DNA from 3 places in the Paenibacillus enshidis genome. Region 3 is predicted to be linked to each of the others. Evidence: predicted binding sites of a transcription regulator. Region 3 holds the regulator's gene; each other region holds the start of a gene.
The links. Region 3 encodes LexA, which represses DNA repair genes until DNA is damaged. Its sites were predicted from a motif close to CGAACATATGTTCG; they were not measured.
Positions count from the first base shown of each region.

Region 1: ACE41H_RS06115 (DNA polymerase IV) is a predicted target of LexA. The motif match lies at 5,527-5,540, and genes of this name have one in related genera.
Region 2: ACE41H_RS06370 (YhjD family protein) is a predicted target of LexA. The motif match lies at 2,444-2,457, and genes of this name have one in related genera.

Region 1 is NZ_JBHHMI010000003.1:364,905-374,949, reverse strand. It holds gene ACE41H_RS06140 (ABC transporter permease) at 42-959, opposite strand; gene ACE41H_RS06135 (ABC transporter substrate-binding protein) at 1,041-2,591, opposite strand; gene ACE41H_RS06130 (M20 metallopeptidase family protein) at 2,609-3,811, opposite strand; gene ACE41H_RS06125 (FadR/GntR family transcriptional regulator) at 3,868-4,602, opposite strand; partial or broken gene ACE41H_RS06120 (NAD(P)H-dependent oxidoreductase) at 4,833-5,352, opposite strand; gene ACE41H_RS06115 (DNA polymerase IV) at 5,571-6,842, shown strand; gene ACE41H_RS06110 (class I SAM-dependent methyltransferase) at 6,942-7,514, shown strand; gene ACE41H_RS06105 (response regulator) at 7,537-8,217, shown strand; gene ACE41H_RS06100 (sensor histidine kinase) at 8,210-9,325, shown strand; gene ACE41H_RS06095 (branched-chain amino acid transport AzlD family protein) at 9,239-9,523, opposite strand; gene ACE41H_RS06090 (TetR/AcrR family transcriptional regulator) at 9,645-10,045, opposite strand, start outside.
Region 2 is NZ_JBHHMI010000004.1:31,671-41,715, forward strand. It holds gene ACE41H_RS06350 (YkvI family membrane protein) at 1-222, opposite strand, end outside; gene ACE41H_RS06355 (xanthine phosphoribosyltransferase) at 425-997, shown strand; gene ACE41H_RS06360 (hypothetical protein) at 1,100-1,429, shown strand; gene ACE41H_RS06365 (hypothetical protein) at 1,549-1,806, shown strand; gene ACE41H_RS06370 (YhjD family protein) at 1,844-2,365, opposite strand; tRNA gene ACE41H_RS06375 (tRNA-Leu) at 2,633-2,720, shown strand; gene ACE41H_RS06380 (glycoside hydrolase family 43 protein) at 3,001-4,491, opposite strand; gene ACE41H_RS06385 (ArsR/SmtB family transcription factor) at 4,661-5,581, shown strand; gene ACE41H_RS06390 (ABC transporter permease) at 6,263-7,222, shown strand; gene ACE41H_RS06395 (carbohydrate ABC transporter permease) at 7,244-8,125, shown strand; gene ACE41H_RS06400 (extracellular solute-binding protein) at 8,166-9,692, shown strand; gene ACE41H_RS06405 (helix-turn-helix transcriptional regulator) at 9,795-10,045, shown strand, end outside.
Region 3 is NZ_JBHHMI010000001.1:341,366-351,410, reverse strand. It holds gene metH (methionine synthase) at 1-3,217, opposite strand, end outside; gene mtnD (acireductone dioxygenase) at 3,456-3,995, shown strand; gene ACE41H_RS01465 (HAD family hydrolase) at 4,132-4,926, opposite strand; gene ACE41H_RS01460 (hypothetical protein) at 4,992-5,516, opposite strand; gene ACE41H_RS01455 (DUF896 domain-containing protein) at 5,617-5,820, opposite strand; gene ACE41H_RS01450 (LysM peptidoglycan-binding domain-containing protein) at 5,918-6,283, opposite strand; gene lexA (transcriptional repressor LexA) at 6,569-7,195, shown strand; gene ACE41H_RS01440 (hypothetical protein) at 7,398-7,613, shown strand; gene glnA (type I glutamate--ammonia ligase) at 7,762-9,090, opposite strand; gene ACE41H_RS01430 (MerR family transcriptional regulator) at 9,160-9,573, opposite strand; gene ACE41H_RS01425 (methionine gamma-lyase family protein) at 9,659-10,045, opposite strand, start outside.

The DNA.
Region 1 (10,045 bases), on a different contig from region 3:
AGTCTCCGGTGTAGCAGACAATATGTTTCCCCTCCCCATCACTAGCTGTACTTGATCCGCGGATCCAGCAGCCGATAAATGATGTCTGTCAATAGATTCATGACCATAACAAAGATGGCGATGACAAAAACGGCCGCCTGCACAATCGCCATATCGTGGGTATTCACGGCTGCCACAAGCAGCTGCCCCAGTCCAGGCCACGCAAATACGGTTTCCGTAATAAGCGTCCCCCCGATCAGACTTGTAAACTGCAGGCTCATAATCGTTACAACAGGAATCAGTCCGTTGCGCAGGGCGTGCTTGCCAATGACGATCGTTTCAAAAATGCCTTTGCTTCTGGCCGTGCGGATATAGTCCTGATTTAATATTTCAAGCATGTTGGACCGGATCAGGCGCGTCATTTGCGCGGATAAACCAACCCCCAGGGTCAGGGCAGGAAGAATCAGATGTTCGATGCCGCCTCTGCCTGACACAGGAAACATTCTGAAGATCACAGAAAAGAACAGGATCAGCATGATGCCCATCCAGAAGTTAGGCATCGCCTTCCCCAGCACGGAAATTCCGGAAATAAAGAGGTCTGCAAACGTATTGCGCTTGACGGCTGACCAAATGCCCGCCGGAACTGCAATTACAACGGCCAGGATCATGGCGGCTACCGCCAGCTCGAAGCTGGCCGGCAGCCGCTCCAGCACCAGCGGAAGCGCCGACTGGTTGTAATGAAAGGAAGTCCCGAAATCTCCCCGCACCGCATTCGCCAAAAAGAGGGCGTACTGCCTGTACAACGGCTGATCCAGTCCAAGCTCCTTCGTCAATATGGCCCGGTCTTCATCCGTGGCTGTTTCCGGGAGCATCAATGCCACCGGATCCCCGGTTACACGCACGAGCACAAAGACGATCAGCGAAATGAACAGCAGGACAGGTATCATTTGCAGCAGCGATTTCGCGATATACTTTGCCACAGCTTCAACTCCCCACCCTATTGGACAGAGCAGGCAGGAATGTGGTACATTCCCGCCCGCTCCCGTCTCCATTGTGTATTTTTATCCGTTGTTCGGCGTGATTTCATCTACAAAATACATCTCATCCTCACGAGGCTTATAGTTAGCCTTGCTTCCAACCCCATAAACGCCTTCCATCTGGAACAGGTACACGGCAGGCCGGTCCTCAGCGAAAATCTGCTGAACCTGCTGATACTGCTGTTCCCTTTCCTCACTGTTCATGTTTTGCGCTGCCGCCTGTAACAGCTCTTCCACCTCAGGGTTGTTGTAATCCGTTTCACCTTTGGCTTCATCGGCAAAGTAGCGGTTATAGTTATTGGAGGCATCATTCAGGGAATTGCCGATGCCGAGCATGAACATCTCGCCGAACGTTTTGGACGTCATCTTTTCACTGAAAGCACTCGCTTCCAGTACATCAAGGTTGACCTTGAAGCCTGCGTCGGTCAGCATGGCGGCCACAACTTCCGCATACTCCTTGTACTGTGACGATGCCGACAAGGACAGTTCCGGCCCTCCATTGCTGTACCCGGCTTCCTGCAGCTGCTGCTTGGCCCGTTCCGGATCATATACAGACTGTTCATACAGGCTCGGATCCGAGCCAAAGACGCCCGGTGTTACGGAGGTGCGGGTCAGGATGCCTGCTCCGCCGGCGATGCTGTCCACAATTGCCTGCTTGTCGATGGCCAAATCGATGGCTTCACGCACCTTCGGATCCGCCGTTGCCGTGCCTTCGGTATGACGGATAATAAGCTGCAGCACGCGCCGGATCGGAGCCTTGGTCACAGACAAGCCTTCGGTGGCCTGGATGCGCTCAACGTCTGTCGAAGGGATGCCGGCTGCAATATCAACACCGCCTGTCAGCAGCTCGGAGACCCGTGTGGATGCCTCCGGAACCGCGCGAAATACAACCTTGTCCCATTTCGGCGTTTCGCCAAAGTAATCTTCATTTTTAATCAGCTCTATCCGGTCATCCTTTTTCCAACTGCTGAATATATAAGGTCCCGTGCCGACTGGCGCCTGTAAAAATGCATCCATTCCTTTTTCTTCAATATATTTGGATGGCAGCATGCCCGAACCCATGCGGGACAAACGGTTGAGCAGCAGCGGGTCTGCACCGTCCGTTACGATATCCACCGTATAGTCGTCCACGATCTTGACTTCCGCAATTTGCTTGTAGTACGTATTTTGCTTCAAGGAGCTGTCCTTGGCCGCACGCTCCAGCGTAAATTTCACATCCGCTGCTGTGAACGGATCACCGTTGTGAAACTTGACATCATCGCGCAGCTTGAAACGCCACGTCGTATCACCCACCTGCTCCCAGGAGGTGGCAAGAACAGGCACTTTTTTGCCTTCGCCATCATTTTTGAGCAAATAATCAAACATGTTGACGAGCACCGCTTCACTCACCGTATTGTTGTTGTTATGAATATCAAAGCTCTCAATGTCGGTGGCATTGGCAATAGTCAGTGTTTTTTCGTCCGAAGCGGATGAGTCCGTTTCTCCCGCAGAGCTTCCGGTGCCGCCTCCGCAACCGGTAACTATAAGCATCATCAATAGCAGTAAGACAGAACTTTTCATAAACCAACTTTTCATGTGACGTCTCCCCTAAATTATTTTTGCAAAGCCTGAAGACCCGCCAGCCAGGATTCATCTGCTTCAGCCAAAAAACGGAGCGCAATGGCAGATAGCAGCGCTGTACCGTGTTGAAGTGCATTCTCGTCCAGATCGAACAGGGGATGATGCAACGGATAGCTTGTCCGTTCTTCCCCGTCCCCTACGCCCAGCCGGAAAAACACACCTGGTACGGCTTCGGAATAAAAGGCAAAATCCTCGCCCCCGGTAGAAGGCTTCAGATCCCTCCAAACCTCTTTCCCGTACAGCCTTTGGCTTGTTTCTGTCACAAAATCAACCATGCCTTCATTGTTCCGGACAGCAGGATAGCTCTTGTCATAAATCAATTCATACTGCGCCCCGAAGGACCGGGTAACACCTTGAATCACCTGTTCAATGAGCACAGGCATCTGATCACGCACGGCAGGCGATAATGTCCGTACAGTACCCACCATCCTGACGGTGGAGGCAATAGCTGTGCCAATGTCGCCGCCTTCGATTTTGCCAATGGTAACGACGGCAGGCTCAAGCGGATCAATCATGCGGCTGGTCACATTTTGCAGCGCCGTGATGACCTGGGCGGAAACGGCAATGGCGTCAACGCCTTCATGCGGACGCGCCGCATGTCCCCCTTTGCCGAATATCGTGATCTCAATCGGGTCGGCCGAAGCAAAGGCGATTCCTTTCGAACCGCCGATCGCTCCGGTGGGCAGACCGGGATACACATGGATGCCCGCTATGGCATCCACCTGCGGATTTTGCAGCACCCCGTCGTCCATCATGGCCTTGGCGCCTGCCAGGCCTTCCTCTGCGGGCTGGAAAATAAACTTGATATTGCCCCGCTGCGGCCTGCCCAGCCCGGTCAGCAGCTGGGCCGCTCCCATCAACATGCTGGTATGCGCATCATGCCCGCATAAGTGCCCTTTTCCGTTGATCTGTGAAGCATAGGACACGTCCTTCTTCAAATCCTGAATTGGCAGCGCGTCCATATCCGCTCTTAATCCAATCGTCGGTCCCGGCGCTTCTCCGCGAAGCAGGCCGACCACTCCCGTTTTGCCAACCTGTGTCGTTACCTCCAGGCCCAGGCTCTCCAGATGTCTGGCCACAATGGTGGACGTGCGGAATTCTTCGTAACCGGTTTCCGGGTGCTGGTGAAAATCTCTTCGCCAGGAGACCAGCTGCTCTTTTAATTGCTCTGACATCGCCTGTAGCTCATCCAGTTTCAAGTTTAGGCATCTCCTTTTACTATTTTTTGTCCTCAGATGTCGTCATGTTCTTTAAATACACGGGAATAGATGGCTTCTGCAGACATGCTGATATGCTGCTTCATAAGTTCTCTGGATTTAAGCCCGTCATGAGAGGATAAAGCAAGGAACAAAGCCTCATGTTCCTGGTTATTGACCGATCGCACGTGTGCGCTAAAGGGCATAAGATCCAGCGCGGGGTTGATTTTGGTACGGATTTGGCGGATGGCTTTACCCAAATACGGATTTCCCGAAGCCTGGGCGATGCTCAAATGGATTTTCACATCCAGTGCCCGGAACACCTCTCTGGAGCAATCCGGGTTCATGCTTGCCTCGATGTATTCCTGCAGCTGCTTCAGTTCCTCATCCGTCATGCGCTCAGCCGCAAGAAAGGCAGCTTCTGGCTCAATCACGGCCCTGAATTCGAAGATCTTGAGCATGACCTCCCAGTTTTTAGCGATTTCCTCCCGGTTGCGCCGATGAGAATTTAACGTTAGCGGGAGGACAAACGTGCCTCCTTTGGCGCCAACCCTTTTCTCCACCAGACCCAGCGCTTCGAGCTGTGCAAGCGCCTCTCGTACAGCAAGGCGGCTTGCACTGAAGATAACCGACAGCTCCCGCTCTGACGGAATCTGTTCATCACTCATCAATTCCTTCAGAATGATGGCTTCCTCCAATTGCTCGAAAATAAAATCACTGACCTTCTTTGGAGTAACCTTTTCAAAGTGCCATGGGGAGTTTGCTGACACATCACCACTTCCGTTCTGCTTGAAAATCTATGCTATAAGGTCTAAACCTTATACCATTAAAGGCATTTTTCTCAATATATATTCCTTTTCCTATTATGTCAACATATTAACTCGGAATTAAATGAACAAATTATACTTATAGAGCTATAGCTGCCGTTTTCCGGAATGACAAAAAGAGCGGGTATTGTGGAAAAACGCCCAGCAATACCCGCTCTATTACAATCAAAGAATTACTCAGTTACGACCTTCGCATATTCCTTGGCTGATGCTTCAAGCTCCTCGTCCGTTACCGTTCTGATGCCATTTAAAATAAAGTATGGCTTGAGCTTGGTGCCAATCAGGTTGCTGGTGGCTTCCAAAGGTCGCAAGAGCTCCTCCATTGTATATTTGTTCAAGCCTTCAGGCTGATAGTTTTCCTTCGGGCTGCCGCTGGAAACAGCCAACTGCAGCTCTTTGCCGTGCAGTTTTGTTCCGCCCTCGCCAAAGGCCCAGCCGTAAGCCAGGACCATATCCTCCCATTTTTTTTAAAAGCGACGGTGTGCTGTACCAATAAAATGGGAACTGCAGAACGATACGGTCATGTTCCTCCAGCAATTGCTGCTCACGCGCCACATCAATCTGTTCGGACGGATATTCTTCATACAGATTATGTACGGTCACGTTTGGCTTGCCTTGAAGCTCTTCGGCCCACCGTTTGTTGATATGGGATTGCTCCAAATGGGGATGCGCCACAATAACTAATGTTTTCATTGAAAATCTGTCCAGTTTCATAATAAAATTATCATCCAAATCGATTGTAACTATATAAATTACATGTGAGTTATAATAATTTCATTTATGTGATTCGTCAAGTCTTTAGTCATTCATTTTTAGAAACCAGTAATTACCTCATACATAGAACAAATGTTTGTTCTATAATATACAGGAACTTATGTTCGCATTTATATCTTGAGTTGGAGGAAGCAAAGATGGCTAAGACAAATGAGCGAACCATTTTTTTGGCAGACTGCCAGAGCTTTTATGCCAGTGTGGAGAAAGCGGAGCATCCTGAATATAAAAATAAACCGCTTGCTGTAGCAGGCGATCCGGCGCGCAGATCGGGGATTATTTTGGCCGCATGCCCTATAGCCAAAAAACACGGTGTAACTACAGCCGAACGCCTCGGTCAAGCACTCAAGAAGTGTCCCGAGCTCGTCATTGTACGTCCCCGCATGAAACATTATATTGATGTTTCTCTGACCATCACTGACATATACAGGGAATATACCGATTTGGTGGAGGTTTTCAGCGTTGATGAGCAGTTCCTGGATGTGTCCCGAAGCCAGCACATATTCGGCGGTGATCCTACGGCCATTGCCCGGGAAATCCAGCAAAAGGTTCTGCTCAACACCAGGGTCTGGGTGCGGATTGGCATCAGCTCCAACAAAATGCTGGCCAAAATCGCAACCGATATTTGGGCCAAGAAAAACAAGAGCGGCCTGTTCACGCTGCACAGGAACGAGATAGAACCTCTGTTGTGGCCGCAGCCGGTGAACAAAATGTTCGGCGTGGGCTCGCGCATGACGGCCCATTTCGCGCGGCTCGGCATAACCACCATCGGAGATATTGCCAGAACGCCCTTGCCCGAGCTGAAGCGCAAATTCCGCGCCCATTTCGGTAAACAGTCCGACATTCAGGCTGAAGTGATGTGGAGAACCGCCAACGGCCTGGACGACAGCCCCGTCGCCCCGTATACGTTCAGCACACCGCAGAAATCGATCGGCCATATGATGACCCTGCCCAGGGATTATGTAGAGCCGCACGAGGTGGAAACCATTTTGCTGGAGCTCACGGAGGAAGTATGCCGGGACACCCGCCGCAAAGGATACATGGGCTCCGTGGTCACCGTTGGCTGCATGTGCAGCTCGTACGAGGCCCCGACCGGATTTTCCCGCCAGATGAAGCTGCCTGATCTGACCAACAATACGAATAAAGTCTACAAAGCCGTGAAGGAGATTTTCTATAAGTTCTGGAATCATATGCCGGTACGGCGCCTGGGTATCAGCCTGAGCGGTTTGACGGACGGGGAGACCTACCAGCTCTCCTTCTTTGAAGACGAGGAGCGAACCCGCTCGCTGGAAAAAGCCACAGACAGCATTAAAGAACGGTATGGCAGCGCGGCGATCATCCGCGCCTCCTCCCTCACCCGCGCCGGGCAGGCTTTGGAGAGATCCTTGAAAATCGGGGGGCATTATAAATGAGCATCCTTCTTCAGAATTTCTTTAGATTTATCCTCGTGAATTCCTTAGATTTTTCCGTTACTATGTTTATGTGGAAAACAAAACGAGGGGGAAAAACAGTTGAACATCAATGAAAATCTGCTTTTTTTGAAAGGCTTTCTGCAAAATCCAAAACGAGTGGGAAGTGTGCTGCCTAGTTCCCGGTTTCTAGGGGCTAAAATGGTTCAGTCTGTACCATGGAATGAGGTCAAGGCTGTTGCAGAGCTCGGGTCAGGTACAGGTGCTATTACACGTTTCATCAAGACACAGGTAACTGGATCAACGAAAGTGTTATTGTTTGAAATGGATAAAAAAATGAGAAATAATTTGAGGATAGAATACCCGGATTTCGCATGTCATTCCAACGCTTGCCACATGGTTGAAAAAATGAATCAGCAAAACATCGGTCAGCTTGACTGCATTATTAGCGGATTACCGTTTTTCAATTTTACGAGTGAAATGCGAGAAACTTTGCTTCATCAGATTGTGGAGGCACTCAAACCTGGAGGAATTTTCGTCGCTTATCAATACTCCCTGCAAATGAAAAAACAATTTGCCGAACAATTAATCATTGAAAAAATCGAGTTCGTACCGCTCAATTTCCCTCCTGCTTTCGTTTATACCTGCCGCAAAAAGGAGAATGTTTCAAATTAAACAACAGAAGGGGCACAGTGTTATGAATACAGTGCTTGTCGTAGATGATGATTCAGAAATCCGGGATATCATTCACGTATACTTGCGAAATGAAGGATACCATGTCATAGAAGCTGCAGATGGTCTGAAAGCGCTGGATATAATAAAAACAACCTCTATCCAGTTGGTCATCCTCGATGTCATGATGCCACGAATGGATGGTATTATGGCATGCATTAAAATAAGGGAAATATCGAACACGCCCATTATCATGCTATCGGCCAAGGAAGAGGATATTGATAAAATTACAGGTCTTACTACCGGAGCGGATGATTACATGATCAAACCGTTTAATCCGTTAGAATTGCTCGCTCGAGTAAAAGCTCAACTACGGCGACAATCATTAATGGGGAACGAAGAATTTAATTCTCTTATCCTCATCAAAGATCTTATTATTGACAAGACTAAACATTCCGTTACATTGAAAGGAAACCATATCTCGCTGACCCCGCTTGAGTTTTCAATTCTGGAGCTGCTCGCAAGCCACCCTGGGCAAGTATTCAGCACTGAAAAGATTTATGAGAGCGTGTGGAAAGAGCCGTACGGATATTCAGATAATACAGTCATGGTCCATATTCGTAATTTGCGGGAAAAAATAGAAGAGCACCCAAGAGAGCCAAAATATATTAAAACCGTTTGGGGAGTTGGCTATAAAATTGAATGAACATGTACAAGAGCCAAAAAGAAAACATAGGATTCAGGTCAACATTTTAATCAGAATGGTGCTAAGCTTAATCGTTGCTATTGCTATCAATGATTTTCTCATTTTACTTTTCGTGAAACTCGCTCACGCATGGGGATGGGATTGGTTACGCAATGTCTTCCCTTATTTTCTGACTCCCTTGTTTATTGTTATCTTTATATTTACTTTTTTTATTTTGACACGACGAATCGTTAAAGACTTAATCACATTGGAACATGGGCTGCAAATCATTGCTGAGGGGGATTTAAAATACCGGGTGCCTGTTAAGCGAAAGGATGAACTCGGGAGGGTCGCGTTTAACATTAATTTGATGGCAGAACGTTTACAGCAGCAGATTGAAAAGGAACGTGAACTGGAAAACTCCAAGATGGAGATGATCACGGGTATTTCGCATGACTTGCGTACGCCACTTACAAGTATTATCGGTTATATCGAGCTTTTAAGAACAAATTCATTCCAAAATCAGGATGAATATACGCGATTTATTCAAAACACTTATAACAAAGCTGTTCATTTAAAAAAATTGCTCGATGATCTGTTTGAATATACCCGGCTTACTTCAACTGAAACCCGCTTGGACCTAAAAAAGATCGATGTATTTCAGCTTCTCGATCAATTACTTTTTGAATTTGAACCGATCGCCCAGGAGAACGGTATACATATTGTGAAAGAGATCGGGGACTCTCCTGTTATAGCCCTCATTGACAGTGAAAAAATTGCCAGAGCAATCGATAATCTGCTTATGAACGCTCTAAAGTACTCTGTAAAACCGGGAACTGTTCATATTTTAATGAAGTCGAATCATAAGCAAATTACGATTGAGGTCGAAAATGAAGGCACTCCCCTGACGCAAGAACAAGAAAATAAACTTTTCGATCGTTTTTATAAAGTTGACCATTCAAGAAGCAGTGAAGGCATTCAAACGGGAACCGGACTAGGCCTTTCTATTGCCAGAAACATCATTGAGCTGCATGAGGGAACCTTAACCCTCAATCATGTAAAAAACATATTTAAATTTACTCTTACTTTGCCTCTTCCATATATGGAGAAACACAACTATAGCAATTGAAATGAATGCGGGGAAGCCGTGATTATCGGATAAAAATTGGACATCTTTAATACTGTAAACTACCAGCAAGCCCAGGGCTGCCGAAGGCAGCATCTTACCGAGATACTGCATATAACGCGGAGTGGGCCGAGCCGGAGGAAAAATAAGAAATGGAAGAAATCTGTTCTTTGGAAGAACTAAAAAGGGGATTGGAGGTATTGAAAGAAAATCTCAGGCTTTAATGCACACTGCAGCAGCGCGGCAAGCGTAAGGTGCTCCTCCTCACCCGGGCCTGTTTTTTTGAAAGATCTCATGAAACTCGTGAGACGTTGCAGTGAGGTCAGCCGTCAGCTTCGCCGACCGCAGGAAGCAGCTTCATCGCCGCGCTGATGCAGCTGTCGACCCAGACAGGGCCTGGATTTGATTTTTTCATAACAGTGATGCCGATGAAGGAAGCCACCAGGGCATGGGCTGTCGCCTTACAGTCGATTCCTGCCTGAAGTTCGCCCGAAGCAATCCCGCGCTTGATCGTTCCCTCAAAAATAACCGCCAAATACTGCTGGTGCTCGCGGGTCAACACTTCAAATCTGGTGTCATGCGGTGCCAGCTCCACCATCGTGTTGACACAAAAGCAGCCGTTCTGAACGAAGTCGGCGTCCGTAAACGCTCCCTCTAAAAACAGCATTTTGAAAGCCTCTTTTACGCTTGCTGTCTTGTTCAGCTTTGTACGGACATTCATGG
Region 2 (10,045 bases), on a different contig from region 3:
GTTCACATCCTCGTAGGAATGTGCGGAGATCTCATGAGCGATGAGCATGAGCCTTGTGCCCAGCCAAATAAAAATAGCGGTTGCCAGCATGATTGTAGCGGTCGCCAGGCTTCCGAACCGGGTGAAAAACTGTAAAATTTCCTGTCCAGTTGCAAAACCGGCCCCTACGATGGTCCCTATGTATGTAAAAGCGATCTGAAGTACGTGAATATTGCGTCTCATGTCCCTCCCCCAATCCTTGTACTCATGAGAACTGCGCATAATACAAGGTATGTCCTGCCGGTGATGGACATGACTTCAGATCTTAAAAGTATTACCCGCACGATCGTCGGGCGCAATTCTACAGGTTGAGCACTTTAGCTTGAAAGCTGGAGCCCACTGTGGTAATTTTACGGCAGTAGGTTCGGCATGGGAGGTAATAAATATGGAAGCTTTAAAAAAACGCATATTGGAAGAAGGCGTTGTCGCTTCGGATCAGGTTCTGAAGCTGGACGGACTATTGAATCATCAGGTGGATCCTATGCTGACGATGCAGATGGGAAAAGAATTTGCTGAACGGTTTCGTGATGAGAACATTACAAGGGTAGTCACAGTAGAATCCTCCGGTATTGCTGTAGCATTCGCCACGGCGTATGAGTTGGGGGTACCGCTTGTGTTTGCCCGGCGCAAGAAAACGCTGCTGGCAGACCCTGATGCGCTCTCCGAGCGGGTGCCTTCGTTTACGAAAGGGATCGTAACAGACATCATGCTGTCCCGGCAATTTATTCATGAGAATGACCGGGTGCTGTTTATTGACGATATTATTGCGAACGGTGATGCGGCCAGAGGAATGGTGAAAATTATCCAGCGTTCCGGCGCGCATTTGGTCGGCTTTGGAGTAGTCGTCGAGAAATGCTTTCAGGCAGGGGCACGGACTATTCGCGAGCAGGGAATCCGGATTGAATCGCTTGTCCGAATCGCATCCTTGTCTGATGGAACTGTCCAGTTTGCAGAATAGTAACATTTCTCCAATTCCTTGACCTAATTTATTGCAATGCCTTTGCAACGAAGGTATTATCGCTTATAATATAGATAAGGTTTTGGGAGAGGAGGCAGCAACATGGGGAAAGAGCAATTGACGGAGCAATACTTTCTGGAAAAGTTGGCGGCGGCAAAAACTCATTTTGAACGTGCCCTGGATTGTAAGCACACAGAGTTTGATGATCTGTATCCCTATATGATCGAACATCCTCAATTTTTCTGGTATAAGCGATATGTAGCTTGGTCTGAATTACTGACGCTCGTTAATTTGTGCGAGGACCTGTCTTTTCCTTGGAAGGAACAATTTACTCTTCACCAGGTAGCGTATGTAGAACAACGTGTGTTGTCTGCAAAAGTGCTTGATTTCTGGTTTGAGAAGAACGATAGCAAAGAGCACGCACAGCGTTAATCATTCAGGACAATTGTTGCTTAGTCGGCATTCAATATACACAAAAGCGAGGCCTAAATGATTATATTTAGGTCTTTTCTTCATAGGTCGATGATGTAGAGAAGGGAGAAGGTGAGTCAATGAGCAGTGATGAAGTACTTGATGTCTATCGGGTTTCCGGTGAAAAAGTTCGTGTGATTCGGGACGGTCTGAAGGAAAATGATGTTGTTGGTATCGTGCTTGCGTGGGATGACGAGCATTTGCTGATCCGCAGACCGAATCGGAGAGTCGTCAAGCTCAGCAGAAATTACACGGTGCAGCCGTTCAAAGAACCCCGCCCGGACATCCTGGAAATGGTACAGGATGACACCACTAACCAAGACAGGACTAAACAATAAGGCAGGAAATCTTCGGGTTTTCCTACCCTATTGTTCATTAACCTCTTGCTGCTGCAGCAGCGGGACGGCGAAGCGGTCTGCGCTGCGCGGAGGTGAACATCGCTGTAACTGGTCTGGAACGGCGTCCGGTATAGCGGGACGGTTCGATACGTTTGTACAGTTCAACTCCTGTGGACACTGAAGTGATCGGCAAGGAGGTTGTCAATCCCAGGTAAGCCCGCATTCTTTCGTACATTTCCTGACGGAATTCAGGCATAGGGATGCTGATTTCACCTTGGGAATTCCCGCAGGTGCAGGAGGCTTGCATAGCGGATTCGTTTTGCCGGATATGATGAACAGCGATGCCGCGCTTTCTGAACTCATGTTTGACCTCGGACATCAGAATGCCGGTTCGGTTCGCTCCGGAATTCACAAGCTCGACGTATAAGTCCGGTGTTCTTAGTACACCGCTATCTTCCAATATATTACTGTCTCGCTCAAAAACCTTCTGAATAAACAGCAGCAACAGATAGCTCTTAATTAATGCAAAATCTTCTTTCGTAACGACTGCAGTAATCATATCCAGTCACCGCTTTCGATTATTTGTTAGCAGCATAACCACATTGAGAGAACGCATGTTCTTTTTTCTTATTATAACCGAACGTATGAGCGTCAATCAATATAAATATGGAAAAATCAGCTCTTTTCGCACAGAAATTTTTCGAAATCGCTTCTGGGAAATGCCTTTGCCCAAAATATATATATTATTATTGACTTTTAATGATATATATGTTATGATCTATCTTGTCGCTGTGAAATAATAATTTCAAAGATGACGTTACAATTTGCGGTCGTGGCGGAATTGGCAGACGCGCACGGTTCAGGTCCGTGTGGGCTAACCCCCCGTGGAGGTTCGAGTCCTCTCGACCGCACCAACTTAACAATGAACGAGCTCTTGAGTTTCCTCTCGCGGAGATTCAGGAGCTTTTTTACATACCTGGAATTTGCAAGGTATTGCTCATCACTTGAGCCGAAGAAAGCTTTGAGCTGTATTCAAGATGAACATAAAATGGAATTCTTGCTTTACTTGTTTGACGGGCGAAGCTGACGACTCTGTTGAGTATGAAATTGATAGGGTTTGCTGAATTTGAGACGAAATGTAAAGCAGGCAGTCGCCGTAATCGGGAATGCCTGCTCATCTGCGATATATATCTGTTAAAGGTACTCGCACTTAAAGTTCGAAAACTCGGCCATAGAGCCTTCACCACAGGTATATAAACCGATAAGCACGCCTGTAAATCCTCCCGCTACTTCAGAGGAAAGATATCGGGTTTGCGCCGTGCCCAAGGGGATGTCTTTCCCGTTTGCATGAATGAGGAAGCTATAGCGCTCATGACTTGCCCGTATCATCAGAGGAGCCTGGCTCGTACTTCCCAGGTCTACTTCATATTCAACGGATTTAATATCACCGATATTCAGGCGCTCGATCACTTTATATCCGTTCTTATCTTTACGTATGGCTAAATCATAATGGTGATTTTCATCCATATAAAGCGTGATGCCCGCTTCCCCGTCTGCAAGCTGTACATCGCAAGAGATTTCCGCATTGAAGTCCCTTTGGCGAATGCCTATAAATGTCGGGGATTCCGGCACATCCAGAGTTACCCCGGTCCCTTTAAGCTTTACCTTATCAAACTCTAACACATAATTCTCCGCAACAGGATGACGGAGATAACACCAGTCCAAGTTCCATTCCGTGTTCTCGAAAGTAAAGATCTTTTTCTCCTGCTGCACGACATGGGTTGGGATACGGTCGGTCTCAAAGCTGGTAAGGGTGGTGCCGTTATGTCCTGCTGTAAACCAGCCATCCTCACTGAAAGTAACCGGTGTCAGGAAAACTTCGCGGCCAAGGTGATGGTAGGTAAGCCAGCGGCCGATTTGACGGAAGCCCAGATGCAGCATCCACCAATTTCCCTCATGATCTTGAATCAGATCACCATGGCCAGCCCCCTGCACCTCATAACCGCCCAGATTTCGATTGGTCAGTACCGGATTGTTCGGGTAGGCTTCGAACGGACCGGAGATCGAATCTGCCCGTGCATAAGTGACCATATGGCCATATTCCGTTCCGCCTTCAGACACCATTAGGTAATACCGGCCATTCATTTTATACATATGCGGGCTTTCCAAATATCGTCCGCCTGTTCCACGCCAAATCGAACGGCTTGGCGACAGCTTGCCGCCTGTTTCAATGTCAATTTCACACTGAGCAATCCCGCCAATCCCGTAATCATCTTTCCCGTTGCTCATAAAGAAGGCCTTTCCGTCTTCAAAATACAAATCGGGATCGATTCCTCCCTGATCCACATAGATCGGTTCAGACCATTCACCGTAAATATCGTCAGTCCATACATAGAAATTGTGACGAGTGGTGTCGTTGGTCGTGGTCATGTAGAATTTCCCGTTGTTGTATCGGATCGTGGGAGCGAAAACTCCGCCGGAACTGCCCACCTTACCGAGTTGGACCTGACTCTCTCTTGTTAGACAATGGCCGATTTGCTTCCAGTTAAGCAGGTCTTTGCTCTCAAAAATCGGAACACCGGGGAAGTACTGAAAGGAACTGCAGACCAGATAATAGGTATCTTCTACTTTACATACACTAGGGTCAGGATAAAATCCTTTGATGACCGGGTTATTGTATTTCATAGTCCACCTCTTTTATAAATTCACAATGATATAAATCTAATGTGATCAGTAGCTAAGGAAATTAAACACTATTGTTTAGAACCTTGCAATGGATTAGGCTTGATGGTTCATGTTAAATCTTTTAAATTAATATATATGTGATTTCAATAGATGCAGTCAGGAGATGATGATGATCATCAAAGCGAACGGGGAAGCGAAATTTATGCCGTTATACGAGGCGTTGGCCAGTGAAGTCAGATGGAAAATTATGAGCCTCATTGCCGATCACGAGATGAATGTGAAGGATATTGCGGATCAGTTGGGACTCAGCTCCTCTATCACTACCATGCATATCCGCAAACTTGAACAAGCCGGGCTCGTCGGAAGTCACAGGGTACGGCTGAGCGGGGGAACGCATAAAATGTGTTTCCTCAAACAAAAAAATATCGAGATTGAGCTGCCGTCTGCCAGCCACACCGCGAAGATCAGCGAGCAGAGTATTTCAGTTGGTCACTACACCGCTTTTGAAGTCCATCCTACTTGCGGGCTCGGTACGCGTGAGAAAGAAATCGGAGTGTGGGATGACCCGCGCTACTTTCTCGATCCCGAGCGGGTTCACGCCGCCATTCTGTGGTTTGGGTGGGGTTATGTTGAATACAAAATGCCTAACTACTTGCTTGCCGATCAAATCGCGGAAGCCATCGAAATCTCAATGGAGATTGCTTCAGAAGCTCCTGGCTTAAGAGATTATTGGCCTTCGGATATTGAGTTCACCTTCAACGGCACCTCTCTTGGCACATGGACAAGTCTGGCTGACTTCGGAAGAGCTGCGCGCGGCAGATTTACACCCGAATGGTGGCATCGAAATGTGAATCAATACGGGTTATTGAAGACGATCCGCATTGACGCATCGGGTACATTTATAGATGGCGAGCGGATGTCGGAGGTGACCCTCGCGGATATCAAGCTGCGGGAACCGTTCTGGACACTTCGATTTGCGGTTGATGAGCAGGCAGTTAACGTAGGGGGATTGACACTCTATGGTTCCGGATTCGGTAATCATGATCAAGATATTGTCATCCGCGCGTATCTTAACGGCAAAAATAATTGAAAATGTATGTATTTATGGAGGCTAGGTACCAGAAATTGTTGTATTTCGAAGATCATTAGGTTCAAGATAAATTGGATGGGTTTAGGAGAACGAGAAGGAAGCAGGATTAAGTGAAGTAAAGCAGACCTGACAGTAGATGGAGGACAAGGCAAGGGGAAACGAACAGACCGTGATTTTTCTGCAGCCTGAACTTTTTCGTCTGCAGGCCTGCTCGTTGTGATAACGACGGCCTGGACTTCCATGTCTGCTCGCCCCCCGAATCAAGAATTAGCGTACGTATGTTCTTATTTCAAGTTAGTCTTCTCATTTGGACCATCTTCTTCTTCTTCTCTCTTTTTATTTCTTTACCCTTGCCGGCTCCAACCCTCAACCCTGCCCCCTGAACGAAAGGGATAATCGTGCAAAGACAGCATGCAGGGACACCAAGACACGAATGGACCTATTTTCAAAAGAACCGATAAAGGCTTACCCCGTGCGGCGGCACAGTGGCCCGCAGCAGGTTAAATCAGTACGATTCGGCTGAAAGAGAATATGATTCGCGCAAAATACGTACTAAAAAGGCGCAGAATTGCTTAAAATTCAAACGGTTAGCAGCGTATGATTGCCTGTCATGCAGGAAGAACCTATGATGTGAAATGTAAGCGCTTCAAAAAAACATCATCAGGTTGGGAGGGTCAGGAGATGGACCAGCAATACGCTGCCCAGGCGTCACTAGGAGTGAAGAAGAAACGGATCCGATCGCAGTTTGTTAAAGACATCTTAAGAGACCGTTGGATGTACGTTCTGCTCCTTCCGGGCGTCTTGTATTTCGTCATATTCAAATATTTTCCGATGGCCGGTCTGGTCATGGCTTTTCAGGACTACAAACCGCATTTGGGTTTTTGGGAAAGTCCTTGGGTGGGTCTGAAGCATTTTGAGCGTTTTTTTACGGAGCCGCAATTTTGGATGCTGTTCCGCAACACGTTCCTGCTTGCCGTGTACAACCTGGTTTTCTTTTTCCCGCTGCCCATCATTCTGGCGCTGATGCTTAATGAAGTGCGCATGAAGCTGTTCAAGCAATTCGTGCAAACGCTCGTATATTTGCCGCATTTTGTGTCATGGGTCGTCGCTGTCGGCATCTTCTACGTGCTGTTCACGACCGAAGGGGGCGTTGTGAATGAATTCATCGCCAGGCTGGGTATGGAGAAAATCCCGTTTCTATTAAGCGAGGAATGGTTCAGGACGATGATCGTCAGTCAGTCGATCTGGAAGGAAGCGGGTTGGGGCACGATTATTTTCCTGGCGGCCTTGTCCGGCGTCGATCTTCAGCTCTATGAAGCGGCCCGCATCGACGGAGCCGGACGGTGGCGCCAACTGTGGCATATTACGCTGCCGGCGATCCGCAGCACGATTGTGATCCTGTTTATTTTGAGGCTGGGCAGTTTCCTGGATACGGGCTTCGAGCATATTTTCCTGATGCTGAATTCCATGAACCGGGAGGTCGGCGAGGTGTTCGACACATACGTGTACATGAAGGGATTGACGCAGGCGCAATACAGCTACAGCGCGGCCGTTGGCATGTTCAAATCGCTGGTTGGTCTGGTGCTCGTCATCGGGGCGAACCGACTGGCCAAAAAAATGGGCGAAGAAGGCGTTTACTAAGCGGAAGGAGTCGATCAGGCCATGCCTTTGGCGGATAAATCGATCAGCAGCCGCATGTTCACACTCATCAACTATTCGCTGCTGACTCTCAGTTCCATCATCACCATTATTCCTTTTATTTACATTGTGGCCGTATCGTTCGCGACTCCCGAGGAGGTGGCGAAGGGAGGACTTATGCTGTTTCCGACGAAGTTTACGCTCGGCGCGTACCAGTACATCTTTTCTACCGAAACGCTGGTCCGCAGCATCCTGGTATCGGTCTATGTTACCGTGCTCGGCACACTGATCAATCTGCTACTCACCTCGTTTATGGCTTATCCCCTGGCCAGACCGACATTACGGGGAAGAGGTGTCGTGCTGTTCTTGGTGCTGTTCACGATGCTGTTCAGCGGCGGCATTATCCCGACCTATTTCGTTGTCAAAGCGTTCGGTATGATCGACACCTACTGGTCCCTGATCATCCCCGGCGCAATCAGCGCCTTCAACCTGATCGTGCTTAAAAACTTTTTCCAACAGATTCCGGAAGGACTGGAGGAAGCGGCGAAAATCGACGGCTGTCACGACCTGGGCATCCTGTTCCGGATCGTGCTGCCCTTGTCGATGCCAGCGATGGCGACGTTCGGGCTCTTTTACGCGGTCGCTCATTGGAATTCGTATTTCAGTGCGGTGATGTATATCAACGATTCCGAAAAATGGCCGGTGCAGATCGTGTTAAGACAAATTGTGCTGCTGTCCCAGGACATGATCGGCGATTCCACCGCACAGGCGGAGCCGATGGAGTATTTGCCGCAGACGATCCGCATGGCGTCGATCGTGATCGCGACGATTCCGATCGTCATCGTATATCCTTTCCTGCAAAAATATTTCGCGAAAGGTGTCATGCTAGGCTCGGTTAAAGGTTAAATGTCTTCATCCCATACCTATCATACAGGAGGTTTCGCTAATGAAAAAAAAGCATGTCATATCCGTCGTAACCGCATTCGGCATCCTGGTCGCCGCAGCAAGTATTCTCGCCGCCTGTGGAGAGAAGAATGGTCAAGCAGGACAGGACGGCGCGCAGGCGGAGAACGGGCCCCTGGCAGTGACCATCGCCACACCGCAGGTCGGGGAAGCCCCCGGCAAAGACACAGAGGTCGAGCAGGCCATCGAAAAATACACGGGTACGGAAATTGATATTCAATGGATTCCGGCCGCGGCGTTTGAAGACAAGAAAAACATTATGATTGCCTCCGATGAAATGCCGAAAGCGTTCAAGATTACGTATAACGCTTCAACGCTGAACGCAATTCAGTCCGGCCTGTTTTGGGAGATCGGCCCATACCTGCAGGACTACAAAAATTTGGCTGAGATCAACCCCATGCATTACGACAATATCAAAGTGGATGGCAAGCTGTACGGACTGCCGCTCTATCGGGATATCGGCCGCGCAGGCATTGTTTACCGCAAGGACTGGTTCAATGAGCTGGGGCTGAAGATTCCGGTTACGCTGGACGACTGGTATCAGGCGGCGAAGGCCGTAGCCGAGAAGGACCCGGACAAAAATGGGCAGAGGGATTCATATCTGCTGTTCCTTGACAAATCGTACAACGATCCGGCCGCCAGCAGCGCATTCCTGACACGGCTTGCTGTATCGCAAGGCGCCCCGAACAAGTGGGGAGTTGTGGACGGCAAAGTCATTCCGGAATTCATGACCGAGCCTTATATGGACGCGATGAAGCTGCTCCGCAGACTATATGAGGAAAAATTGATCAATCAGGATTTCTCCGTCGTGCAAACGGCCGATGCTGATAACAAATGGAATGCGGGTCAAGCTGCAATGCGCAATGCGGTGGCGTCCGCTGCGGCCACATCGTACATCAATGTATCCAAGGCGGTGCCTCATGCGGTTGTTGATGTTGTGCAGTTCAAAGGGCCGTCGGGCTATCGCCTGCCGGCGGAGCCGGGCAATAATGGCTTCTTCGTATTCCCGAAATCGTCCGTGACTTCGGAAGCGGAATTGAAGCGGCTGCTGGCCTTCTTCGACAAGTTGCTGGAGCCTGACATGTCTACACTGCTGAGCCGGGGGATCGAAGGCAAGCATTTCAAAAAAACAGAGGATGGAAAAGCGGACATTACCGATTTGACACTGTTCAATCTTGAAGTGAAGCCGTACCGCGACAGCTTGCCGTCGTTTGAGGTGGGAGGACAAGGGCTTCCGCTCAAGCTGAACGAGCTGCAGGCTAAAGGCTGGGATATCGTTGCTGCGAACCTGGAGCATGCCGTTCCGAATGTGGCGTTGACTCTGCTGTCGCCGACTTATACGGAGAGAGGCAGCGAACTGGATACGATGATCCGCGATGCCCAGACCAAATTCATCATGGGCAAAGTGGATGAAGCAGGCTGGGAAGCGGAAGTAGCCAATTGGCGCAAAGCCGGTGGTGACAAGGTGATGGAAGAGTTTACGGAAGGGTACAACAAGCTGGACAAATAAGAGGAGAGCCGGAACCAGACTTTCGGAAGCAAATTTCTGGTATAATGGGTGTCGGTATAACCTTGCACGCCTGATACAGTAGTCGAAGGGGGAGGATGCCCGATGCCCAGATATTTAGTCCGTTTGTTCGTCTTCACCCTGCTGCTGGTTGCCGTTCCGGTCGTCTCCACCGGGACGATCTCCTACTTCATTGCCAAACAGGATATTGAGAAAAAAGTCAACGAAAGCAATGAGCAGATTTTGCTGCAAAACAAAACGCGAATCGAGCAAATATTCAAAAATGTGGAAATGGGCGCGGTGCAGTATATCAACTCTCCCCTGGCGGCCAACTTGTACGACCGCGCATTGACGGC
Region 3 (10,045 bases):
GTTTCATCGTCATATCCGGCGGATCAGGGAAGCCCCAGTTGTCCCTCATCATATGATGAATCCGTTCGGCAAGCCCTTCGGCCACCTCAAGGGCAACCGCCTGCAGTGCATGTGAGCGCAAATAATCCCCTTGATCCTTCCAAGCCGTGGACAGCTCACGGATTCCATGGCCGGCTGTAACGACCAGAAAACCGACATAATCCATTGTACCTGAACTTAACGGTTTAAGGAAATCGGCCAGACACAGGTAAGGCTCGACTTGCTGCCGCGGGAAGGAGAAGCGGTGCAGCACCTTGCCGACATCAGCAGGATCATAGATCAAAATATCATTGCCCTCCGATTGGGCCGGGAAGAAGCGGTACATCGCATGTGCCTGCATGATCGAATCCTGTACAGCGCTTTTCAAAATCCCGTCCACCGTCTCCTTCAGACTGACCGCTTTGGGGTCGCCTGCCGCCAGCAGTTGCTCCACATTGCCCTTCAGACCCAGATGGTGTCCAAGCAGCATTTGCATATTCACATAAGGCAAAATGTGGCCAATCGGGTAATTGCGGAGCACATGGCGCTCAAGATCAGGCGGAATATAGACAGGCACATCTGTCGAGATATTGGAGCGTTCGACGCGGCTCAGTTGGGGCAGAGACTTCGGCTCGGCGGCTGTTTCCGTTTCTTTTTCATTCTCCGCCTCTTCCACCATCAATCGGCGCGTGTCGGGATTCATTAATTTATTGGCCAGGTCCAGACCGTCCATGGCATCCTTGGCATACAAGACAAGACCGTTGTATTCCGGCCTGATCCGGTTTTTAGTAAATTTGCGGGTTAACGCCGCTCCGCCAACCATGATTGGAGCATCAATGCCCGCCGTCTTCAAATCCTGGGCGGTCACGACCATCTGCTGCGCGGATTTCACCAGCAGGCCGGAGAGACCAATGGCATCCGCCTTTTCCTCACGGTAAGCTTCAATAATCCGTTCCGGTGGTACTTTTATACCCAGATTAATGATACGGTAACCGTTATTGGAGAGAATGATTTCAACCAGGTTCTTTCCGATATCGTGAACGTCCCCTTTAACGGTGGCGAGAATAATTTTACCCTTTACCGAGGTCTCAGTCTTCTCCATAAATTGCTCAAGATGCGCCACCGAAGTCTTCATCACTTCAGCGCTTTGCAGAACTTCAGCAACAATCAGCTCATTATTGTTAAACAGCCGCCCAACCTCTTCCATGCCGGCCATCAGCGGACCATTGATGATTTTCAGCGGCGCATATTTCGTTAAAGCCTCATCCAGATCCGGAACAAGCCCCTCTTTGCTGCCTTCCACCACATAAGCAGCCAGCCGTTCTTCGAGCGTCAGATTCGAGATCTGCTGCTTCTTTTCTATCTTTTTGTCCCGGAAAGCCGCCACGAACAGCGCCAGCGTCTCATCATTCGTATTGTAAATGAGGTCCTCCGCCAGCTTTCGCTCATGTGCAGGGATGGAGGCATAACGTTCCAGCTTCTCCGTATTGACGATCGCATAGTCCAGCCCGGCTTTGGTGCATTCATAGAGAAACACGGAATTAAGCACCTCGCGGCCTGCTTCTGGCAAGCCGAAGGATACGTTGCTGATGCCGAGAATCGTGTGCACACCCGGAAGCGCCTCTTTAATGAGACGGATTCCTTCAATGGTCTCCTCGGCCGAGCCGATATACTGCTCATCTCCCGTTCCGACCGGGAACACAAGCGTATCGAAGATCAGGTCTTCAGGGGAGAGGCCGTATTTATGCACCAACAGATCGTAAGACCGTTTGGCTACCTCCAGCTTATCCTCCCTTTTAATGGCTTGCCCCCGCTCATCAATCGTTCCGACCACGACAGCCGCTCCATATTTATGAATCAAGGGCACGACCTGTTCAAATTTTTCTTCCCCATCCTCAAGGTTAATGGAGTTAATAATCCCTTTCCCTTGTGTGTATTGCAGCGACAAATCAACAACAGACGGGTCCGTCGTATCGATCATTAAAGGAACTTTCACCTTGTTGACAACGAGCTTCAGAAAAGCTTCCATATCGGACGTCTCATCACGGTCAGGGTCCTGGAGGCACACATCCACAATATGTGCTCCGTTCTTCACCTGCGCACGGGCAATCTCCGACGCTTCCTCGTATTTGCCTTCAACGATAAGCCGTTTAAATTTGCGTGAGCCGAGGACGTTCGTCCGTTCCCCTACCATATAAGGGCGGTTGTCCTGCTCGATGTAGACCGTTTCAATGCCCGTAATCGCTGGCGGATGCTGCCCGTGCAGAGGTCGTGGCGGGTATTTTGCCATTTCCTCGGCCATGGCCCGAATATGCGCGGGCGTGGTACCGCAGCAGCCTCCGGCTATATTGAGCCAGCCCTTTTCCGCAAAGCCCCCCATCTTTCTCGCCAGCGACTCCGGAGACTCATGATACTGGCCGTTTTCATCCGGGAGGCCTGCGTTTGGATAACAGCTGACCGCAGATGACGACATGGCCGCCAGAGAGCGGATATGGTCCCTCATGAATTCCGGGCCTGTCGCACAGTTCAATCCGACGGAAATGGGACGCAGATGCTCCAGTGATATATAGAAAGACTCGATATTTTGACCGGCAAGCGTTGTGCCCATAGGCTCAATCGTGCCGGAAATCATCAAAGGCAGTTCGATGCCGCTTTTTGCATATGCCTGCCGGATTCCTATGCTGCCTGCTTTCACATTCAATGTATCCTGTGACGTTTCAAGCAGCAGCAGGTCTACTCCACCCTCGATGAGGGCTATGGCTTGCTCCTCATAGCTGTCAACAAGCTCGGCAAAAGTTACACCGCCTGTAACGGACAGCGTTTTCGTTGTTGGTCCCATGGCCCCGACCACAAACCGGGGTTTGCCCGGTGTCTGGAAGGCATCCGCCGCCGCGCGGGCCAGATGGGCTGCAGCGAGATTGATCTCACGGGCTTTATCTGCAATGTCATATTCGGCAAGGACAACCGAAGTAGCGCCGAACGTATTGGTTTCAATCAGATCCGCCCCGGCCTCCAGGTATAACTCATGGATCCGTTGAATGACGTCCGGTCTCGTCAGCACGAGCATTTCATTACAGCCTTCAAGCTCCTCGCCCCCAAAATCCGCCGCAGTCAAATCCTCCTGCTGTATCATCGTGCCCATGGCACCGTCGAGAATAAGTATCCGCTGCTGTATTGCAAGCTGCAAACTTTCTTTCATTGCCCTTGTTCCTCCTCGCAAAACGTTAAATCTTAGTTTAGCAGAAACGCTTCTACTTGAATACACACAACTGTCGAAATATAGAATCTATAGTATTCAACAAAACTGAACAATTCTATAACCGGAAGAAAAAAATTGCCCCCTTATAGTGGACAAAAAAATTAACATCGACACGTGACCTGATATTCGTTATAATTCATAATTAATATAATAATTCCAAGTGGAAAAGAGGGATAAGATGGCTGCGATCGTAATCCGCAACACCAATGAACGCTTCAGCGACGAAGCTGCTGTACAGGAGTTCCTGGCCAAGCAGGAAGTACTGTACGAGAAATGGGACGCAAACAAGCTCCCTGACGAGCTTAAAGAGAACTTTACTTTAACAGATGAACAAAAAGCCCGGGTTATCAGCACCTTTGACAGCGAAATCAAAGACCTGGCCGCCCGCCGTGGCTATAAAATCTGGGATGTCATCACATTGTCCGAAGCGACTCCGAACCTTGAAGAGCTGCTGGCCAAATTTGAAAATATCCACACCCATACGGAAGACGAAATTCGGGCCATTGTAAGCGGTAAAGGGATTTTTATCATTAAAAGCGCTGACGGCGGCTACTTTAATGTGGAATTGTCGCCTGGCGATGTCATTTCCGTACCGGAAAACACCCCGCACTTTTTCACTTTGATGGAAAATCAGAAGATCGTGGCTGTCCGTCTCTTTATCGAAGAAAACGGATGGGTGGCACACAACTATGATGATCCGACTTTCGTTAAAGCTTGAGAAAAACGTCTATCGATGCAAACCACTTATAAACAACCCTGTTGCTGCCCGTCCCGGCCGATAACGGGGTTGTTTTGTTAGGTAGCGGGTACGACAAAACCGCCCGACGCACCTTTCCCGTCCGGACGGTCTATGATCAAGATATTGAGTTAATTACATTCTCCAACTCCGCAAGATGCCTGATTTCAAAATCCGGCTGAATGTTCTCCGTATTGGTCTTGCTGTTCCGGTTCACCCAGACTGCATGAACCCCCGCTGCGAGCGCACCTTTAATGTCCGTCGTCAGCTTGTCGCCAACCATGACCGCCAGCTGCGATTCAATGCCGAGCAATCCCAGAGCATGTCCAAAAATGGACGGATCCGGCTTGCCTTTGCCAAACGTACCCGAAATGACGATATGATCAAAATAAGGAATCAGCCGCGGCACTCCGTCCAGCTTCTCCTGCTGCAGCGAAGGAGATCCGTTCGTCAGCAGCAATAGCTTATATCTGCCCTTGAGGTCATCAAGCACCTGGAAGGTTTCTTCATATACATATGGCCGAGCTCTCCGTTCGGTCCCGAACTGTTCGGCAAGTCTGCCAGCCAGCCCGTCATCGGATACCCCAACTTGTTCGAGTCCTCTTCTCCAGGATTCCTTGCGGTATACGGGCGCCAACTGTTCCAGCTGCCGGAATTCGGGCTGATCTCCGCCAGTAAAAGTTGCCCACAAGCCTTCAAAAGGATTAATGCCTATCATTTTCGTAAAAGGGAAGGTCTCATAGGATTCATAAAGTAATCTGGCCTCTGCCCTTACCGCATCTTCCAGCTTGACCGGATCCACCCCGGTTGCCTCGGAGGCCGTCTGACATACGGCTGCAAACGCTTCTTCAACACTGCGCTCATCCCACAACAGTGTATCATCCAGATCAAACATTACCGCTTGAATCGTCATCCTGCTAGTCCCACTCCTTCATTTAATTCACCCGATGGCTGTTAAAGCCTGTTCCGTGTGTACGATTATGACTCGGACCCTTCCGATTGAAACGCGATTTGGTTGGAAGCTGCAAATTTCTCGAGCCGTTCTGCGATGGCACCGGTATCATACCGGCCCAGCGTTTTGTTAAAAATCCAGTTGCCACCTTTGCCCTGCTTTTCAACGATAACATATCCGGATTGAACCTTGATCCCCTTGATCTGATCCGCTGGCATGGAACGCTCTCTGCCGCCTTTTAACGTATACAGAGCGTTTTTGCCAACCCGCAGGTACGGACGGCGAAGAAAAAATACAACTGCAAGCAGTATATAGAGTCCGAATACAAGCCAATCCATGCCCCTCATGCCTATCTGTGTCCAGAACATGGTCAAGACCAGATACAGGACAGACAGGCCCATCAGCATGATCGGGACTGTCAAATTGCGCCCATAATATGTATCGCCGGCATTGCCTGTGCTGCTGCCGATCGGTTGTCCCCCCTGCTTTCTGCGCTGTTTGTTCACTTTCTCCATGTTTTTGCGAATTTTTCTTTCAAATGAACCAGCCATATGCACATTTCCTTCCTCTAAATAGTGACGGCGCATCTGCACGGGCCGCCGACAAGCGGACCGGACCATAACACCGGCTGTATATCGCTATATAATGTAATTAATGCTTTAGTCCTTTGTCTTGGTCCGGCTCGTCATCCACAAATTCGATGGATTCCAGCTGCTGGCGGAAATTTTTGCGGATGTTGCCCAGATAAATTTCGCGAAGCTCGGCTCTTTCCTTTATTTCGGCTTCAGTCAGGCCCTCTCCTTTTGCTTTGCGCGCGAGCTCATTGATGCGCGCTACCAAGCTGTCAATATCCAATTTTTGTCCCCTCCAAATAAGCAAAGATACTATACACTTTGACACGTTAAAAAGAGCTTGTCAAGGTTCCCCTGCAAGCTCCGCAACAGGCTTGTTCTCAAAATTCTGGCAGGTGCAGCACATCCCCCGCCCTGATTCCGGAGCTCTTAAGCCCGTTGATCCGAATAATTCCTTCCATATAAACTCTTGTATCCATATGGTCGGGTTTGTGTTCCTGTGCGATTGCCCACAACGTATCCCCTGAAAGTACGACTACCTTCTCCCCGGATGCATGCAAACCGGACGAACCTGCAAATACTGTAAACAGGCCGGCAAAAGAAATCCAGAGCACGATTACGACAACGATTAAACGAAGCAGGCCGACCAGTGAGTTTTCCTTCTGCGCGGCGGTTCTCACGTCCGTGTGTCCGCCCTGTACCGTGGCCGTATGATATATGCTTTGATAGGAGCTGTATTTTAACATGTCAACAACCTCCAAACATGTGTTCTTGTTTATCTCGAAACCAATATAACACGAACACATGTTTTGCACAAGTGCGAATTAGAACGCATGTTCCCTTTTATTTTCTTTCTGATTTCATCTGTAAAACCGCATCTGTTCAAGCACGGTTTGCGGCTGCGGAGCCTGCTGAACAATAACTTTTCATCAGCAAAAATTTGTTTGCCGACTTTCAGAACTTATGTTTGTACGAACGACAGTTCTATGCTATAATTTTCCCAAACGTTACTTAAATGGGGTTGATGGGATATGTCTAAGATTTCCAGTAGACAGCAGGCAATTTTGGAATTCATACGTAATGAGGTTCGCTTAAAGGGATACCCTCCCTCTGTAAGAGAGATCGGGGAGGCGGTCGGACTCGCCTCCAGCTCTACTGTCCATGGACATCTGGACAGGCTTGAGAAGAAAGGGCTAATCCGCCGGGATCCCACCAAGCCGCGGGCAATCGAGCTGCTCGGCCAGGAGGATTCGGATCAGACACATATGTTCAGCTATACGGTAACCCGGGTCCCGGTGGTCGGCAAGGTAACCGCAGGCATTCCGATCACGGCCACAGAGAATATCGAGGATTATTTTCCACTGCCTCAGCAATTTGTCGGCGATGACAAGATATTTATGCTGTCTGTTGTAGGAGACAGTATGATCGAAGCAGGCATCAGTAATGGAGACTTTGTTATTGTAAGACAGCAGCAAACAGCTAATAACGGAGATATTGTTGTGGCGATGACGGAAGAGGACGAAGCGACCGTGAAGACCTTCTACAAAGAGAAAGATCATGTCCGGCTTCAACCCGAGAACCCGAAATATGAACCGCTGCGCTTGACCAAAGTCAGCATACTGGGCAAGGTAGTCGGTTTGTTCAGAGATTTCCACTAAATCAGCTTAGACCGAACACACCCCTGCATTTTGTGCTATCTTGCATAAAATGCAGGGGTGTTCCTGTTCCATCCGAAGTTCATGTGATGAATGATTCTGTTTCTGTGCTAATGCTGAGGAATGTCTGCCGTCAGGCAATTGTCCAATCAAGCACGGCTAAATGGCATATGTTATATCAACATATCCGAAAGGAGTTGTCAGAATGACTTATTATCCGGCAGCAGCGCCTATCGTCTGCCCTCCGATTCGAATCATCAATGATCGCTACTATCCAACGGTCGTTCCGGTAGTTCACCCCATTGAAGTGATCAACAAATGCCATCCGGTTCCTATACCGCATCATATGTACCCTGTAATCGTGAAAAACGACCCAAGCTGCTACATCTGCTCTGTAGGCAAAAAAAGAAGAGGCCGCTAAACAGCCCCCCCTTATCCAAATGTGACTATTTACAACCAAAAGCCTTGGAGTGTCCAAGGCTTTTCCGTCCGAACTTCATTTGCACGTTATATTTCCATCGTCCAAATAAATAAAGCCCTCAGCGCTGATGCGCCAAGGACTCTCCCCCTTAGTAAAGGGACAAATACTGATCCCTCTCCCATTGGTGAACCTGTGTGCGGTACATATCCCATTCGATTTCCTTGAGCTCATAGAAGTAGGCAAGAGCGTGGTCGCCAAGCGCGTCAGCAATGACTTCGCTGCGCAGCAGTTCGCCAAGCGCCTCTTTCAGATCAGCCGGCAGGCTGGCGATTCCTTCTTCCACCAGTTCCTCTTCTGTCATGACATAAATGTTACGGTCAATTGGAGCAGGCAGTGAAAGCTCGCGTTTGATGCCGTCCAGACCTGCTTTAAGCATAACGGCCAGCGCAAGATAAGGATTCGCGGCAGGGTCCGGATTGCGGACTTCGACGCGGGTGCTCAAACCGCGCGAAGCCGGTATACGGATCATCGGACTGCGGTTGCTTGCAGACCAGGCCACGTAAGACGGAGCTTCATAACCAGGCACAAGACGTTTGTACGAATTCACGGTCGGGTTCGTAATCGCCGCCATCGCGCGGGCATGCTTCAAAATACCGGCCATGTAATGGCGGGCTGTCCAGCTCAGGCCGAGCTGGTCATTTTCATCATAAAAAGCGTTCTCGTCGCCCTGGAACAACGATTGGTGGCAGTGCATGCCGGAACCGTTCACACCAAACAGCGGCTTCGGCATGAACGTTGCATGCAGGCCATGCTGTCTAGCGATCGTTTTCACTACGAGCTTGAACGTTTGAATCTGGTCGGCCGCTTTAATCGCATCGGCATATTTGAAGTCAATCTCATGCTGTCCCGGCGCCACCTCGTGGTGGGAGGCTTCGATCTCAAAGCCCATCTCCTCCAAGGTCAGTACGATTTCACGTCGGCAGTTTTCACCCAGATCTGTAGGGGCAAGATCAAAGTAGCCGCCTCTATCATTCAGCTCTTCGGTCGGATTACCTTTTTCATCGGTTTTGAACAGGAAAAATTCCGGCTCAGGTCCCACGTTCATGGACGAAAAGCCCATTTGCTCCGCTTCCTTCAGCACTCTCTTCAGAATGCCACGCGGGTCGCCAGCGAAAGGAGTGCCGTCAGGCATGTAAACGTCACAAATCAGACGCGCCACGCGATCCTGGGTAACCCAAGGGAAAATGACCCAGGTATCCAGATCAGGGTATAGATACATATCGGATTCTTCGATACGCACATAACCTTCGATCGAAGAGCCGTCAAACATCATTTTGTTATCCAGTGCTTTCACAAGCTGGCTCACCGGAATTTCCACGTTCTTGATCGTGCCGAGCAAATCCGTAAACTGCAGGCGGATAAAGCGTACATTCTCTTCCTGCGCAATGCGGAGAATGTCTTCTTTTGTATAACTCAATGTAACCTCTCCTTTTATCTGTTATCTGTGGACGGTATCCAAAAGAATTTTACAAATCTGAGAAATATCTCACTTATTATTAAAAAAGCGCGAGAGCTCCCCTTGAATGAGCGATACCTGTCCCGGGCGTTTGCCTGCCACCAGCTGCTGTTTCAGCAAACGGTGCAGCTGCGTATCGGACAGCTCACGGCGTTTGACTTCCGTATCGGCCGTAATGACTGTCGCTTCCTCGGATTCCTTGCTGACAGGGTTCATCACCTGCTTGATCCCTGCTATATTTACACCTTTTTCAATTAAAGCCTTTATTTCAAGCAGCCGTTCCACATCATTAAAGGAGAACAACCGCTGGTTGCCTGAGGTCCGCGCCGGAACAATCAGACTGTGCTGCTCATAATAACGAATCTGCCTGGCAGACAAATCAGTAAGCTTCATCACGATTCCAATCGGGAATAAGGCCATATTTCTGCGAATTTCGTCACCCATCGTTCATCAACCTTCCAGTGATCTATTCTACTCACCCCATTGTACATTTTCCTGATGTAAAATGTCAACGGCGTGTTAGGTAAACTCACAGTAAATTACGATCCTTCATCGTTTGCAGTGCTTTCAATACGCCAAATTTGACGTGGGAATACGTTAATCCGCCCTGCATATAGCCGATATACGGCTCCCGGATGGGCGCGTCTGCCGACAATTCAAGGCTGCCCCCCTGGATAAAAGTACCTGCCGCCATAATGACAGGATGTTCGTATCCGGGCATATCCCACGGCTCTGGCACCACATGACTGTCAACCGCAGCAGCCTTTTGAATTCCCTGTACAAACGCAATCAGATGCTCAGGCCCCGCAAAGGATACGGCTTGAATCAGATCGGTCCGATGCTCGTCCCAGGCCGGCTTGCTTGTAAATCCGATGGTCTCAAATACGGCGGCAGCAAAAATACTCCCCTTCACCGC